DNA from 2 places in the Streptomyces sp. NPDC021093 genome. Region 2 is predicted to be linked to the other one. Evidence: riboswitches for the same ligand, from Rfam matches in the RefSeq annotation. Region 2 holds a riboswitch; the other holds the start of a gene.

Region 1 (7,129 bases), on a different contig from region 2:
CAGCCCCCACGCACGGTGCGGCCCCAGCCCGGAGACAAGACCGAAGAGCAGGGAGACCACACCGCACCCGACCCACCCCGCCCACTCGAAGCGCGCCCACCCGGCGCCCTTCCCCGCCGTCCCCGCAGTCCCCCGGCGCGCACGCCGCCTGCCGACAACTGCCGTCGCATCGCCCATGCGGCCAAGGTGCGGGTCCGGCCTCCCGCGCGGCATCACACCCTGGTGCCAACCTTCGTGTCACCCCGTGGGGTGACAGGAGCCGGTCAGCCCCTCCAGCAGCACGACGTCGTGGCGTGGCAGGGCCCGGTCAGCCCTCCAGCAGCACGACCTCGTCCGCCGCGAAGGCGACCCCCACCTCGGCGCCCTCCGCCGGGGCGTCCCGCAGCGCGCACTCGGCCTCCAGCACCGGGCCGTCCGCCGGGTGCAGTTGTACGGCGACGTGGGTGCCGCGGAAGGTGCGTGCGGCCACCTCGCAGGGCAGGCCTTCCTCGACCGGTACGAGCCGGACGCCACCGGGGCGTACGAGCAGCCGGGTCTCGCCCTGCGGGGAGCCGGCCGGTACGGGGATCTTGCCCCACACGGTGTCCGCGGCCTCGCCGCTCACCGTGGCCGCCACCACGTTGTCGAAGCCCAGGAAGCGGGCCACGAACTCCGAGGCGGGGTGCTGCCAGACGTCGAGGGGGGTGCCCGCCTGTGCGATCCGGCCGTCCCGCATGACGACGACCCGGTCGGCCAGGGCGAAGGCCTCTCCCTGGTCGTGGGTGACGGCGAGGACGGTGGTGCCCAACCGGCCGAAGAGCTGGCGGAGTTCGACCACCAGGCGCTCGCGCAGACCGCGGTCGAGCTGGCCCAGCGGTTCGTCCAGCATCAGCAGTCTGGGCTCGGGGGCCAGCGCACGGGCGAGCGCGACCCGCTGCTGCTCGCCGCCGGACAGCGAGGCCACGGCCCGCCGCTGGGCTCCCGGCAGGCCGACCAGTTCCAGCAACTCGTCGGCCCGGCGCGCCTGTTCGGTCCGTCCCGCGCCCCGCATCCGCAGACCGAAGGCGACGTTGCCTCCCACGTCCCGCTGGGGGAAGAGCTGGTGGTCCTGGAACATCAGGCCCACCCCCCGCCGGTGCACCGGCACCCCCGTCTGGTCGGCGCCGTCCAGCAGTACCCGCCCCGCGTCGGGCCGCTGGAGCCCGGCCACCACCCGCAGCAGCGTCGACTTGCCGCTGCCGCTCGGCCCGAGCACACAGACGATCTCGTGCGCGGCCACCCGCAGGTCCACCGCGTCGAGCGCCGCCCGTGCGCCGAACCGTACGGTGAGATCCGCCAGCTCCAGCAAGGGACGTACCTCGTCGGTCATTCAGAACTCCCCGGATACGGATCGGTCGGGCCGGATGCGTTCCAGCACCAGCAGCGACACGGCGCACACGACCATGAGGATCGTGCTGAGGGCCATCGCCTGCCCGTAGTTGAGGTCACCGGCCCGCCCGAGCAGCCGGGCCACGGCCACCGGAAGGGTCGGGTTGTCGGGCCGCGCGATGAAGACGGTCGCGCCGAACTCGCCGAGCGAGACGGCGAAGGCGAACCCGGCCGCCACCAGCAGCGCCCGCCGCACCAGCGGCAGGTCGACCTCCCGCCACGCCCTCAGCGGCGAGGCCCCGAGGACCGCCGCGGCCTCCCGCAGCCGTCCGTCCACCGCGCGCAGCACGGGCAGCATGGTCCGTACGACGAAGGGCACGCCCACCAGCGCCTGGGCCAGCGGCACCAGGATCCACGAGGTGCGCAGGTCCAGCGGCGGCCGGTTGAGAGTGATCAGGAAGCCGAAGCCCACCGTCACGGCGGACACGCCCAGCGGCAGCATCAGCAGCGCGTCGAACCCCCGCACCAGCCGGCCCGCCCGCCGGGTGAGGGCGGCGGCCGCGAGACCGCCGACGACCAGGGCGATCGCCGTCGCCACCACGGCGTACTGCAGGGAGTTCCAGACCGCCTCCAGCGGCGGTACCAGGAAGGTCCCGCCGCTGTCGGCCACCGACCTCAGCGCCCGGTAGTAGCCGAATCCGTACCCCTCGGGCCCGTCGAGCGACCGCTCGACCAGCACGGACAGCGGCAGCAGGATCAGTGCGAGCACGGTCGCGAGCACCCCGCCGAGCAGCGTCCACTGGCCGGCGCCGCGCGGCCTGCGCGACGTCTGCGCCGGGTCGACGAGCTTCAGCGCGCTCTCCCGCCGCCGCACCGTCCACGCGTGCACGGCGAGGATCGCGCCCACCGCCGCGAACTGCACCAGCGTCAGCACGGCCGCGGTCGGCAGGTCGAGGAGCTGCGCGGTCTGCCGGTAGACCTCCACCTCCAGGGTGGAGTAGGCGGGCCCGCCCAGGATCTGTACGACGCCGAAGGAGGTGAAGGTGAACAGGAACACCATCAGTCCGGCGGCGGCCACCGCGGGCGCGAGCGCCGGCAGGGTCACCCGCCGCCAGGCCGCGAAGCGCCCCGCGCCGAGCACCCGTGCGGCCTCCTCCTGCCGGGGGTCGAGCTGCGACCACAGCCCGCCCACGGTCCGTACGACCACCGCGTAGTTGAAGAAGACATGGGCCAGCAGGATCGCCCACACGGTGGTGTCGAGCCGCATCCCCCACAGCTCGTCGAGGAGCCCGCCGCGCCCGAGCACCGCCAGGAAGGCGGTGCCGACGACCACGGTGGGCAGCACGAACGGCACGGTCACCACGGCCCGCAGCAGCTGCTTGCCCGGAAAGTCGAAGCGGGCGAAGACGTACGCCGCGGGCAGCGCAAGCACCAGCGTGAGCGCCGTCGAGGCGAGCGCCTGCCAGGTGGTGAACCACAGCACGCCGAGGATGTCCGGGTCGCCCAGCACCTCGCCGATCCGGCCGAGCTGCCAGGCACCGCCGGACTTCAGCCCGCGCCCCACGATGGCGACGACCGGGTAGGCGAAGAACAGCCCGAAGAACGCGACGGGCACGGCCATCAGAGCCAGCCGCACCGCGCTCCCGCGCCAAGAGCCCCGCCGGGCGCCGGCACGGGCGCCCGGTCGGACCTTCCTTACTTCTTCACCAGCGAGGACCACGACTTGACCCACTGCTCACGCTTGTCGGCGATCTTCTTGGGCTCCACCGTCAGCGGCTTGTCGACGACCGCGCCGAACTTGGCGTACACCTCGGGCAGCCTGGTGTCCTTGACCGCCGGGTTGACGAACATCTTCAGCGGCAGGTCCTCCTGGAACTGCTTGCCGATGAGGAAGTCGAGGAGCGCCTTGCCGCCCGCCTCGTTCTTCGCGCCGTCGAGCAGCCCGGCGAACTCGACCTGCCGGAAGCAGGTCCCGGTGGCGACACCGGTCGGCGCCTCCTTCGGCTTCGGGTCGGCGAACAGCACCTCGACCGGCGGGCTGGAGGCGTACGACACGACGAGCGGCCGCTCCGCCTTCGCCTTCTTGCCGCCCGCTGACCCCGAGAACTCCTCGTTGTACGCCTGCTCCCAGCCGTCGACGACCTTGACGCCGTTGTCCTTGAGCTTCTGCCAGTAGCCCTGCCAGCCGTCGTCGCCGTACTGTCCGGCGGTCGCGAGCAGGAAGCCGAGCCCCGGCGACGAGGTCGCGGCGTTCTCGGTGACGAGGAGGTTCTTGTACGCGGGCTTGACCAGGTCGTCGAGCGACTTCGGTGGCGCGAGCTTCTTGTCGGCGAAGTACTTCTTGTCGTAGTTGACGCAGATGTCGCCGGTGTCGATCGGCGTCACCCGGTGCTCGCCCTTGTCGAGCTGGAGGTCCGCGGGTACGCGGTCCAGGCCCTTCGCCTCGTACGGCTGGAACAGACCGTTGTCGAGCGCGCGCGAGAGGAGGGTGTTGTCGACGCCGAAGAAGACGTCGCCGCGCGGCGAGCCCTTGGTCAGGATCTCCTGGTTGAGGGCGGCCCCCGCGTCCCCGCTCTTCAGCACCTTGACCGTGTAACCGGTCTGCTGGGTGAACGCCTTCAGCACCGCGGGCGAGACGGCGAACGAGTCGTGGCTGACCAGGGTGACCGTCTTGGAACCGGCCCCGTCGGCCTTCTTGCCGCCGTCGGACGAACCGCCGCAGGCGGCGAGCGTACTGACGCCGAGCGCGGCGGCCACGGAGATCGCCGCGAGCCTCTTGATGCTGCTCACTGGCTTGATGGTGCTCACTGGTGAATTCCTCCTGGAATGACCAGGAAGAGACGCGGCCCTGCCCACCTCGGGAAAGGTGGGCAGGGCGCAACAGCTTGAGTAACGACCGAACTTCCTACCCAGAATGACCTGGGCAAGGTTCAGAGGGTCTGCAGTAGAGGACTGCACTCTCAGCGCTGTGGCGCTCCCCTGTCGGAATATGCAAATGTGCGGCCCAGCGTACAACCAGGCGCGAACGTGCTAGCGCTCGGACGCCGCCAGCTGGCCGCAGGCCCCGTCGATCTCCTGGCCACGGGTGTCCCGCACGGTCACCGGCACCCCGTGCGCCGCGATCGCCTCGACGAACGCCTTCTCGTCCTCGGGGCGCGAGGCCGTCCACTTGGAGCCCGGCGTCGGGTTCAGCGGGATCAGGTTGACGTGCACCCGCTTGTTCTTGAGCAGCCGGCCCAGCAGGTCACCGCGCCACGCCTGGTCGTTGATGTCGCGGATCAGCGCGTACTCGATGGAGATCCGGCGGCCGGACTTCTCCGCGTACTCCCACGCGGCGTCCAGCACCTCCCGCACCTTCCAGCGCGTGTTGACCGGCACCAGGGTGTCGCGCAGCTCGTCGTCCGGGGCGTGCAGCGACACGGCGAGGCGGCACTTGAAGCCCTCGTCGGCGAACCGCAGCATCGCGGGCACCAGGCCCACCGTGGAGACGGTGATCCCGCGCTGCGAAAGGCCGAGGCCGTCCGGCTCGGGGTCGGTCAGCCGACGGATCGCGCCGACGACGCGCTTGTAGTTGGCGAGCGGCTCGCCCATCCCCATGAAGACGATGTTCGACAGCCGCGCGGGCCCGCCCGGAACCTCGCCGTCGCGCAGCGCGCGCATGCCGTCCACGATCTGGTGCACGATCTCCGCGGTCGACAGGTTCCGGTCGAGACCGGCCTGTCCGGTCGCACAGAACGGGCAGTTCATGCCGCAGCCCGCCTGCGACGAGATGCACATCGTCACCCGGTCCGGGTAGCGCATCAGCACGGACTCGACGAGCGTCCCGTCGTGCATCTTCCACAGCGTCTTGCGCGTGGTCTCCTGGTCGGTCGACAGATGGCGCACGACCGTCATCAGCTCGGGCAGCAGCGCCTCGCGCAGCTTCTCCCGCGAACCGGCCGGGATGTCGGTCCACTCCGCCGGGTCGTGCGCGTACCGCGCGAAGTAGTGCTGGGACAGCTGCTTGGCGCGGAACGGCTTCTCACCGATCTCGGCCACGGCCTCCTTGCGCTCGGCGGGCGTGAGGTCGGCGAGGTGCCGCGGGGGCTTCTTGGCTCCGCGGGGCGCGACGAAAGTGAGTTCTCCGGGTACAGGCATGGTCAAACCAGTGTCTCAGATGTACGAGAAGGGGCCCGCCGTCCTGTGGACAACGGGCCCCTCACGCAACAACGCAGCAGGTCACAGACGCAATGTCACGCCGAACCGACGAAGATCACCAGCATCAGCCAGACCACCGGAGCGGTCGGCAGCAGCGAGTCAAGACGGTCCATGATGCCGCCGTGGCCCGGCAGCAGCGTGCCCATGTCCTTGATCCCGAGGTCCCTCTTGATCATGGATTCGCCCAGGTCACCGAGCGTGGCACTGGCGGCGACCGCGAGGCCGAGCAGTACGCCCTGCCACCACGTACCGCCGTCGACCAGCAGCGTCATGCACAGCACGCCGGCCACCATCGCGAAGGCGATCGCGCCGAGCAGTCCTTCCCGGGTCTTGCCGGGGCTGATGCGCGGCGCCAGCTTGTGCTTGCCGAAGCGCCAGCCCACCGCGTACGCCCCGGTGTCGCTGACCACCGTCAGCAGCAGGAACGTCAGCACCCGCTGCGGTCCGTCGTCCGCCCTGAGCATCATCGCGACGAAGGTGGCCAGGAACGGCACGTAGAACGCGGCGAAGACTCCCGCGGTGACGTCCTTGAGGTACCCCTCCGGCGGCTCCGTCATCCGCCAGACCAGCACCGCCAGCGCGGTGAGCGCCATGGCGACCCAGGCACCCTCGGGCCCGCGCACGAAACCGGCGACGACCATGGCCGCACCGCCGACCGCGAGCGGCACCAGCGGCGCCTTGATGCCCTTGCGCTCTTCGAGACGGGAGGTGAGCTCCCACAGCCCGACGACCACGGCGACCGCTATCACGCCGATGAAGGCGGGCGGCCAGATGAACAACGAAGCGACGATCACGGCACCGAGACCGAGGCCGACCCCTATCGCCGCACGCAGGTCTCGGCCCGCACGCTTCTTCTGGGGCGGCTGCGGGGCCGGGGGCGGGGTCGACATGGGCTCCTGCGGCATCTCGTCGCGGAACAGGGGACCGCCCCCGGCAGCGGAAATCCCGGCTGGGGACCCGGCCGCCGAAGCAGCTGGGGCAGCGGAATTCCGCGCGGTGGGAGCAGGTCCCCGGTTCCGGTCGTCGCGGTCGTCGGCGTCTCTGCCTGTCTCAGGCACGATGGGCATGGGCCGAGTGTGCTGGGCGTCATGCGCATCGTACGCGGGACCCGCCGGGAGGGGCCCCTGGTCGGGGGTTACCCATTCACCGGCATAGCCCGCCCTCGGCGGGGCCCCCCAGGAAGAGTCGTTCATCAGACCTCGAGCAGCTCGGCTTCCTTGTGCTTGAGCAGCTCGTCCACCTGCGCGACGTACTTCGCGGTGGTGTCGTCGAGCTCCTTCTCCGCACGGCGGACCTCGTCCTCGCCGGACTCCTTGTCCTTGACGAGCTTGTCGAGGGTCTCCTTGGCCTTGCGGCGGACGGAGCGGATCGAGATCCGGGAGTCCTCGGCCTTGTTGCGCGCGACCTTGATGTACTCCTTGCGGCGCTCCTCCGTCAGCTGGGGGAACGTCACTCGGATGATGCGGCCGTCGTTGCTCGGGTTGACGCCGAGGTCGGAGTCGCGGATCGCCTGCTCGATGTTGCGCAGGGCGCTCGCGTCGAAGGGGGTCACCACGGCCATCCGCGGCTCGGGCACCGAGAACGA
Region 2 (7,129 bases):
CCGGGTCCCGCCTCGACCACCTCGACCGGTATCCCGTAGAGGCCATCACGCCTTACACGGTGCGCGACTGCTCGTCCCTGCTGGAGCGGCTGGCGGCAGTCGAGCGGATGCAGACGGTGAAGGAGCGTCAGGAGTACGTGCTCGGGTCCGCGTGTGCGGCGGTGCCCATCACGATCGGGCCGACGGCGGCGGTGATGGCGATCTCCGTTCCCCTCGCTCAGGAGGCCCGGCTGGGCCCCGCGATCGAACGGTTGCGCGGAGAAATCGGCGAGGTGGTCCGTTCGCTCATGTTCTCTATCAGTATCTGAAAACTCACTCCTTGTGATCTGTTACTGCTTCGAGCACGATGGCGTCAAGAGGGACGGAAGGGATCGTTCCGGCCACTTTCTTCTACGGCAGGGTTGGCGATGCGCGAGTCGGTTCAGGCAGAGGTCATGATGAGCTTCCTCGTCTCGGAGGAGCTCTCCTTTCGTATTCCGGTGGAGCTCATGTACCAGTCGAAGGATCCCTACGCGATCCGACTGACCTTCCACTTGCCCGGCGATGCGCCTGTGACCTGGGCTTTTGGCCGCGAGCTGCTGGTCGACGGAATCAACGAGGCCTGTGGAGAGGGCGATGTGCACATCTCGCCGTCCGATCCCGACGAACTCGCCGATGTGCACATCAGGCTTCAGGTCGGCGGTGACCGCGCGCTGTTCAGGGCGAGTGCGGCGCCCCTCGTGGCGTTCCTGGACCGCACCGACAAGCTCGTACCGCTCGGCCAGGAGCACACGCAGAGTGACTATGCCGGGTGCCTGGAGGGCGAGCTCGGCCGCATCCTGGCGGAGGAGAACGCGGGCTGAGAAATCGGGCCGGGAACGCGGTTTGGGCGCTGCCAGGAGCGCGGCCAGGAGCGCGGGCCGAGAGCACGCGGAGACGACACGGAGCGGCGGCCGGGGAGACCCGGCCGCCGCTCCGTCATGTGTCCCCGGCCCGCCTCAGCCCTTGCGGCGCCTTCCGCGTCCGCCGCGTACCGGCGCCGGATTGGAGGCGGCACCCGAGCGGTCGGCGGAGACGACCAGGGCGGCGAGCGCGGTGGTCACCGGCACGGAGGCCACCAGGCCGATCGAGCCGACCAGGGTGCGGACGATCTCCTCCGCGACGAGCTCGCTGTTGGCGACCGTACCGACGCTGCTCTGGGCGATCGAGAACAGCAGCAGCAGAGGGAGGGCGGCGCCCGCGTAGGCGAGGACAAGGGTGTTGACGACCGAGGCGATGTGGTCGCGGCCGATGCGGATGGCCGCCCGGTACAGGGCGCGCGGGCCCATCGTCGGGTCGGCCTGGTGCAGCTCCCAGACGGCGGAGGTCTGGGTGACCGTCACGTCGTCGAGGACGCCGAGCGAGCCGATGATGACGCCCGCGAGGAGCAGGCCGCTCATGTCGATGGAGGGGTAGAGGGTGTGGATCAGGCCGGTGTTGTCGTCGATGTTGCCGGACAGGAACGCCCATCCGATGAACAGCGAGCCGAGCAGTCCGATCAGCAGCAGCGAGATGAGGGTGCCGACGACGGCGACGGAGGTGCGCGCGGTGAGTCCGTGACAGGCGTAGAGCGCGATCAGCATGATCGCGCTGGCCCCGACCACCGCCACGATCAGCGGATTCGAGCCCTGGAGGATCGCGGGCAGGATGAACAGGGTCAGGATCGCGAAGGACGCGACGAGCGCGACCAGCGCCATGACGCCCTTCAGCCGGCCGACGACGACGACCGCGAGGGCGAAGATCCCGGCGAGCAGGGTGAGCGGAAACTTCCGGTCCACGTCGGTGACGGAGTACTGGAGCTCGCGGGGCGCGTCCGGGGCGTACGCGACGACGACTCCCTGACCCTGCTTCAGCTGCCGGGACGCGCTGGGCTGGACGATCTCGGTGAAGGTGCGGCCCTTGTCCGCGCCGGTGACGACCTCGACCGTCGCCTTCTTGCAGTCGTCCTTGGTGCCGTCGCCGCTCTGTGGTGACGACGGGTCGGCCTGCGCCTGCGGCTGCGGCTGCTCCGGCGTCGGGGCGACGTTGGCGCCCTTGCAGTCGATGGTGTCGACCTTCACGACAGTGCCCTGCTCGGTCTGCCGGTCGAAGCCCACCCCGGTGCGCTCGTGGGCCGGTGCGCCGCCCGGCCACAGGATCGCGAGCCCGACGAGTACCGCGGTGGCGAAGGGAATCAGCACCGCCGCGATCACCTTGCGCAAGTGCTTGGAGACCGGTGCCGCAGGGCCGTGACTGTGGCTGTGGCCGTGCGAATGAGCAGGTGGGGGTGGGGTCTCTGGGGGCGTCGGCAGGGACGGCGGCTGTGGTGGGGTCACCGCCCGATCATCGCAAGAACGAGGGGGGCCCTCTGTTCAGCGCGCCCGGCATGGCGTTAGCGTGGGGGCACCTTTGCACACGCGGGAGCTCGGAGCACCGGGCTGAGAGGGCGCTGACCTCCGTACACATACGTACGGAAGAGGCTGCGTCGACCGCCGAACCTGTTACCGGGTAATGCCGGCGTAGGGAGTAGGTCTCATGACCACGATGGATGCACGCACGCCTGCCTCCGCCCAGGACGGGCGCACGCCCGGCTGGCACAAGGGGTACGTCGAAGGATCGCGCCCGGACCTGAAGGTGCCGGTCCGTCAGGTGCACCTGACCAACGGGAAGGACGTGACGCTGTACGACACGTCCGGCCCGTACACCGACCCGAACATCGAGACGGACGTGCGGCGCGGCCTGGCCCCGCTGCGCGAGAACTGGATCATCGGGCGCGGTGACACCGAGGAGTACGCGGGCCGCCCGGTCCGCCCCGAGGACGACGGCATCAAGCACACGTTCCCGCGCGGGGGCCTGAAGAACCTCGACGCGGTCTTCCCCGGCCGCCCGCGCCAGCCCCGCCGGGGCCGCGACGGGGCAGCGGTCAGCCAGCTCGCGTACGCGCGGCGCGGGGAGATCACGCCGGAGATGGAGTACGTGGCGATCCGGGAGAACGTCTCCCCCGAGGTCGTACGGGAGGAGATCGCCGCAGGTCGCGCGGTGCTTCCCGCGAACGTGAACCACCCGGAGATCGAGCCGATGATCATCGGCAAGCGGTTCCTGGTGAAGGTCAACGCCAACATCGGCAACTCCGCGGTCACTTCCTCCATCGAGGAGGAGGTGGACAAGATGACCTGGGCGACCAAGTGGGGTGCCGACACGGTCATGGACCTGTCCACCGGCCGCAACATCCACACCACCCGCGAGTGGATCCTGCGCAACGCACCCGTCCCGATCGGCACCGTCCCGCTCTACCAGGCGCTGGAGAAGGTCGACGGCCGTGCCGAGGCCCTGACCTGGGAGGTCTACAAGGACACGGTCATCGAGCAGGCCGAGCAGGGTGTGGACTACATGACCGTCCACGCGGGCGTGCGTCTCGCGTACGTACCCCTGACGGCGCGCCGCAAGACGGGCATCGTCTCGCGCGGAGGGTCGATCATGGCGGCCTGGTGCCTGGCGCACCACAAGGAGTCGTTCCTGTACGAGAACTTCGAGGAGCTCTGCGAGATCCTCGCGGCCTACGACGTGACCTACTCACTGGGCGACGGGCTGCGGCCCGGCTCGATCGCGGACGCCAACGACGAGGCGCAGTTCGCGGAGTTGAAGACGCTCGGGGAACTCAACACGATCGCCAAGCGTTTCAACGTACAGACCATGATCGAGGGCCCGGGACACGTCCCGATGCACAAGATCAAGGAGAACATCGACCTTCAGCAGGAGATCTGCGAGGAGGCGCCGTTCTACACGCTCGGCCCGCTGACGACCGATGTGGCCCCCGCCTACGACCACATCACCTCCGGCATCGGCGCCGCGATGATCGCCTGGTGGGGCACCGCGATGCTCTGCTACGTGACCCCCAAGGAGCACCTGGGGCTGCCCAACCGGGACGACGTGAAGACCGGCGTCATCACCTACAAGATCGCTGCGCATGCGGCGGACCTCGCCAAGGGCCACCCGGGTGCGCAGGAGTGGGACGACGCGCTGAGCGACGCCCGGTTCGAGTTCCGGTGGGAGGACCAGTTCAACCTGGCCCTCGACCCGGACACGGCCCGGGAGTTCCACGACGAGACACTCCCTGCCGAACCGGCGAAGACGGCGCACTTCTGCTCCATGTGCGGGCCGAAATTCTGCTCGATGAAGATCTCGCACGACATCCGGCGTGAGCACGGGGGGACGGCGGAGGAGATCGAGGCCGGCATGGCGGAGAAGTCCAAGGAGTTCGCCGAGGCCGGCAACCGGGTCTACCTGCCGATCGCGGACTGAGCAGGTCGTCCGGCCGGGTCCGGGGGCACCCCCGGGCGAGCACGGTCTGCCGATCGCGGACCGAACACCTCCGTGACGGACTGAGTACCAGGACAACGGAGTTGACGGCTCCGGACCACTCCGGTCATTCCGGTTTGTGGTCCGGGCCGCCGTAGTCGGGACTGGAGAAGTCCGGGCTGGAGTAGCTGGGGCGGGTCTTGTGCCCGTTGCCGTTGGTGCCGCTGTGCTCGCTGGGGCTGCCGAAGTCGGGCCGTGAGTACCCCAGACCGGGGATGCGGTTCTGCCGGGGCGGATCGGGGACGGCGGGCGCGGTCTCGGGCGGATTGGCGAGGGCGTCGCGCAGGAACGGGACGACGCCCCGCTCCAGCAGGGCTTCCTTCCAGGCTTCCCTGGCCCGGTCGACCTCCTCGCTGCCCGCATCCCGGTGGCCGACCTGGAAAGCGGTCGAGCCGTTGCGCAGTGCGGTGAACAGCAGCCCGACGGCCGCGCCGAGCAGCCCCGCCGCGGTGAGCGCGCCGAACACCCAGCCGGCGGTCAACAGCGCCTCGGCGATGGCCGGTGCCGGGTCGAGCATGCTCAGCAGATAGCCGACCAGCAGCAGCACCACGGCCGCGATCCCGGCCAGTACGGGCGTGAGGACGGCGACGACGGCGACCGCGCCCGCACCGGTGGCCTCCGCGTTCTCTCCGACTCCGGGCGTGAGCAGGGTGCCGGGAGTGGGGACGGCAGGTGCGCGCAGTTCCTCGCGCGCCTTGACGTAGTGGTCGTACTCGGCCGACGCGTGAGCGGCGATTATCGCGCTGGCGCTGAGCGCCATGGTGCGCAACTGCTCGCTGTTCAGCCGCTGTCCCAGCGCGGCGAGATCCGGGCGTTCGTGCGCGGTGCGCAGTGCTTCGTCGAGGGTCCGCTCGAACTCCGGGCGGTCCTCGGTCAGCAGGTGCGGAGCGCTGTTCATGTGCATCCCCCGATGCTCCGTAGGGCCGGGTTGCCCGCTTCGGTGGGCGGTTGGGCGGAAACGGAGGAGAGCCTGCTACGGATAACCCGATGGTAGAGCGGTTACGGCACGGGGTGACAGGGGGTTTGCGGAAATTGGCCCGGCGGTGGGGGCGTGCGCGCCGGGCGCGCGTACACCCCCGTAACGCTCAGTCACCCAGCGGGAGTTGGACCACCAGCAGTTTTCCGGCCATGGTCACGCCGCCGTCCATGGCGATGGCCAGGGAGTCGGCGTAGACGTGCGGACCTTCGACGACCGGCCCCGAGCTGCCCTCTCCGTCCCCGGAGTCCTCGTTGCCGACCTCGCCGAGGAGGTACGGGATAGGGCTGTGACCGTGGACGATGCGCTCGCCGCCATATGCGTCGAGCAGTTCCCGTACGGCGTCGGAGCCGCCTTCGTCACGGAACGCGAAACGCTTGGTGAATTTCCGGAAGACGTCCCAGCACTCGTCCGCGTCGTTACGCGTGAGGATGGCGTGAACCGTGTCGTTGACGTCCTCGATGGTGGAGCCGTAGTCGAGGTAGGCGGTCGTGTCGGAGTGGGTGAGCAGATGCCCGTCCTCCAGGGCCACCGCGTCGAGGCGGGCCATCCACTGGAGGTGGACGTCCTGGAGGCGCTCCATGTCGTGCTTCTGGCCGCCGTTGAGCAGCCAGGCGGCCTGGAAGGTGGCGGTGCCCGCGCCGGAGTTGACGGGGGTGTCGCCGAACCTGCGGGCACCCAGCAGCAGCAGTTCGTGGTTGCCCATCAGGGCCTTGCAGTAGCCGCCGGCCGCCGCCGCCTCGGCGGACAGCCGCATCACCAGGTCGATGACGCCGATGCCGTCCGGGCCGCGGTCGGTGAAGTCGCCGAGGAACCAGAGGCGGGCGTTGCCGGCCGCCCAGTGGCCCTCGTCGTCGATGAGGCCCTGCTCGTGCAGGGCGTCCAGCAGCTCCAGGAGGTAGCCGTGCACGTCGCCGACAACGAACAGCGGGCCGAGACCCTCGCCGTCGGGACGCTCCTCGAAGTCGGGCTGCGGGATGCGCTGGGTGTCGCCCGGCCCGCCGCCGCGGTCCTCCCTGCGGATCACCGGGAGGTCGCGCTGGGTGGGCGTGTAGCCCTCGGGCTCGTCGCCCTCCTCGTACGCCTGCTCGGTGTCGTACGACTGCTCCGGCCCGTACGCCTGCTCCGCGTCGTGCATCTGCGCGCCGTCGAGCGCCTGCTTGGCGTCGAAAGCCTGCTTGCTGTCGTACGCCTGCTTGGCGTCGTACGAAGCGACGGGAGCCTGGGCATAGGGAGGTACCCGGAAATCCCGCAACGTCGCCGTACGCACCGCGGGTCCCTGACCGGCCCCCTGAGTCATTGACCCCTCCACCACCGTCGCACCGCCGTACACCCTGGGGGCCCACCTGGTCTCGGGTGGTCCGCCGTGTCGTGCGCCCATCATAGGAATGCGGCCCGCGCTGTGTGAGGCACCAGGGGTGGTGAATCCGGGTACACCCCCAGTTCACCGGTTGTTTCGTCCCTATTGCGGAGATCGGTCCCGGTGTTGATTTCGGGGCGGCACTCCGCTGCCGCCCCGACGGGTCCGTCGGTCAGTCCGCCGAGGGTGAGCGCGGGGCGCTCACGGTGGTGCGCGGGGGACGCCGCTGGGAGGACGTACGGATGATGAGTTCGGTCGGTATCACCTGCTCGACGGGCTGTCCGGTGTCCAGTCCCTCGATGGCGTCGATGAGGAGCTGGACGACAGCGGTGCCGATGCGGCGGGGTTTCAGCGAGAGGGTCGTGATGGGCGGCTCGGTGCTCGCGTACACGGTCGATTCGGAGCAGCAGACGAGAAGCAGGTCCTCGGGGACCCGC

What was found. A riboswitch is a leader RNA that binds a small molecule or an ion and turns the genes downstream of it on or off. The one in region 2 is predicted to bind thiamine pyrophosphate.
Region 1: another riboswitch for thiamine pyrophosphate. It lies ahead of ACH4SP_RS33540 (thiamine ABC transporter substrate binding subunit); the one in region 2 lies ahead of thiC (phosphomethylpyrimidine synthase ThiC).

Annotation. Positions count from the first base shown of each region.
Region 1 is NZ_JBIRQJ010000012.1:187,806-194,934, reverse strand. It holds gene ACH4SP_RS33550 (ABC transporter ATP-binding protein) at 308-1,348, opposite strand; gene ACH4SP_RS33545 (ABC transporter permease) at 1,349-2,968, opposite strand; gene ACH4SP_RS33540 (thiamine ABC transporter substrate binding subunit) at 3,043-4,137, opposite strand; TPP riboswitch at 4,232-4,338, opposite strand; gene rlmN (23S rRNA (adenine(2503)-C(2))-methyltransferase RlmN) at 4,378-5,484, opposite strand; gene ACH4SP_RS33530 (phosphatidate cytidylyltransferase) at 5,580-6,737, opposite strand; gene frr (ribosome recycling factor) at 6,737-7,129, opposite strand, start outside.
Region 2 is NZ_JBIRQJ010000004.1:185,175-192,303, reverse strand. It holds gene ACH4SP_RS13340 (IclR family transcriptional regulator) at 1-308, shown strand, start outside; gene ACH4SP_RS13335 (SsgA family sporulation/cell division regulator) at 408-842, shown strand; gene ACH4SP_RS13330 (YibE/F family protein) at 978-2,309, opposite strand; TPP riboswitch at 2,405-2,540, shown strand; gene thiC (phosphomethylpyrimidine synthase ThiC) at 2,533-4,299, shown strand; gene ACH4SP_RS13320 (hypothetical protein) at 4,424-5,260, opposite strand; gene ACH4SP_RS13315 (metallophosphoesterase) at 5,442-6,647, opposite strand; gene ACH4SP_RS13310 (LacI family DNA-binding transcriptional regulator) at 6,865-7,129, opposite strand, start outside.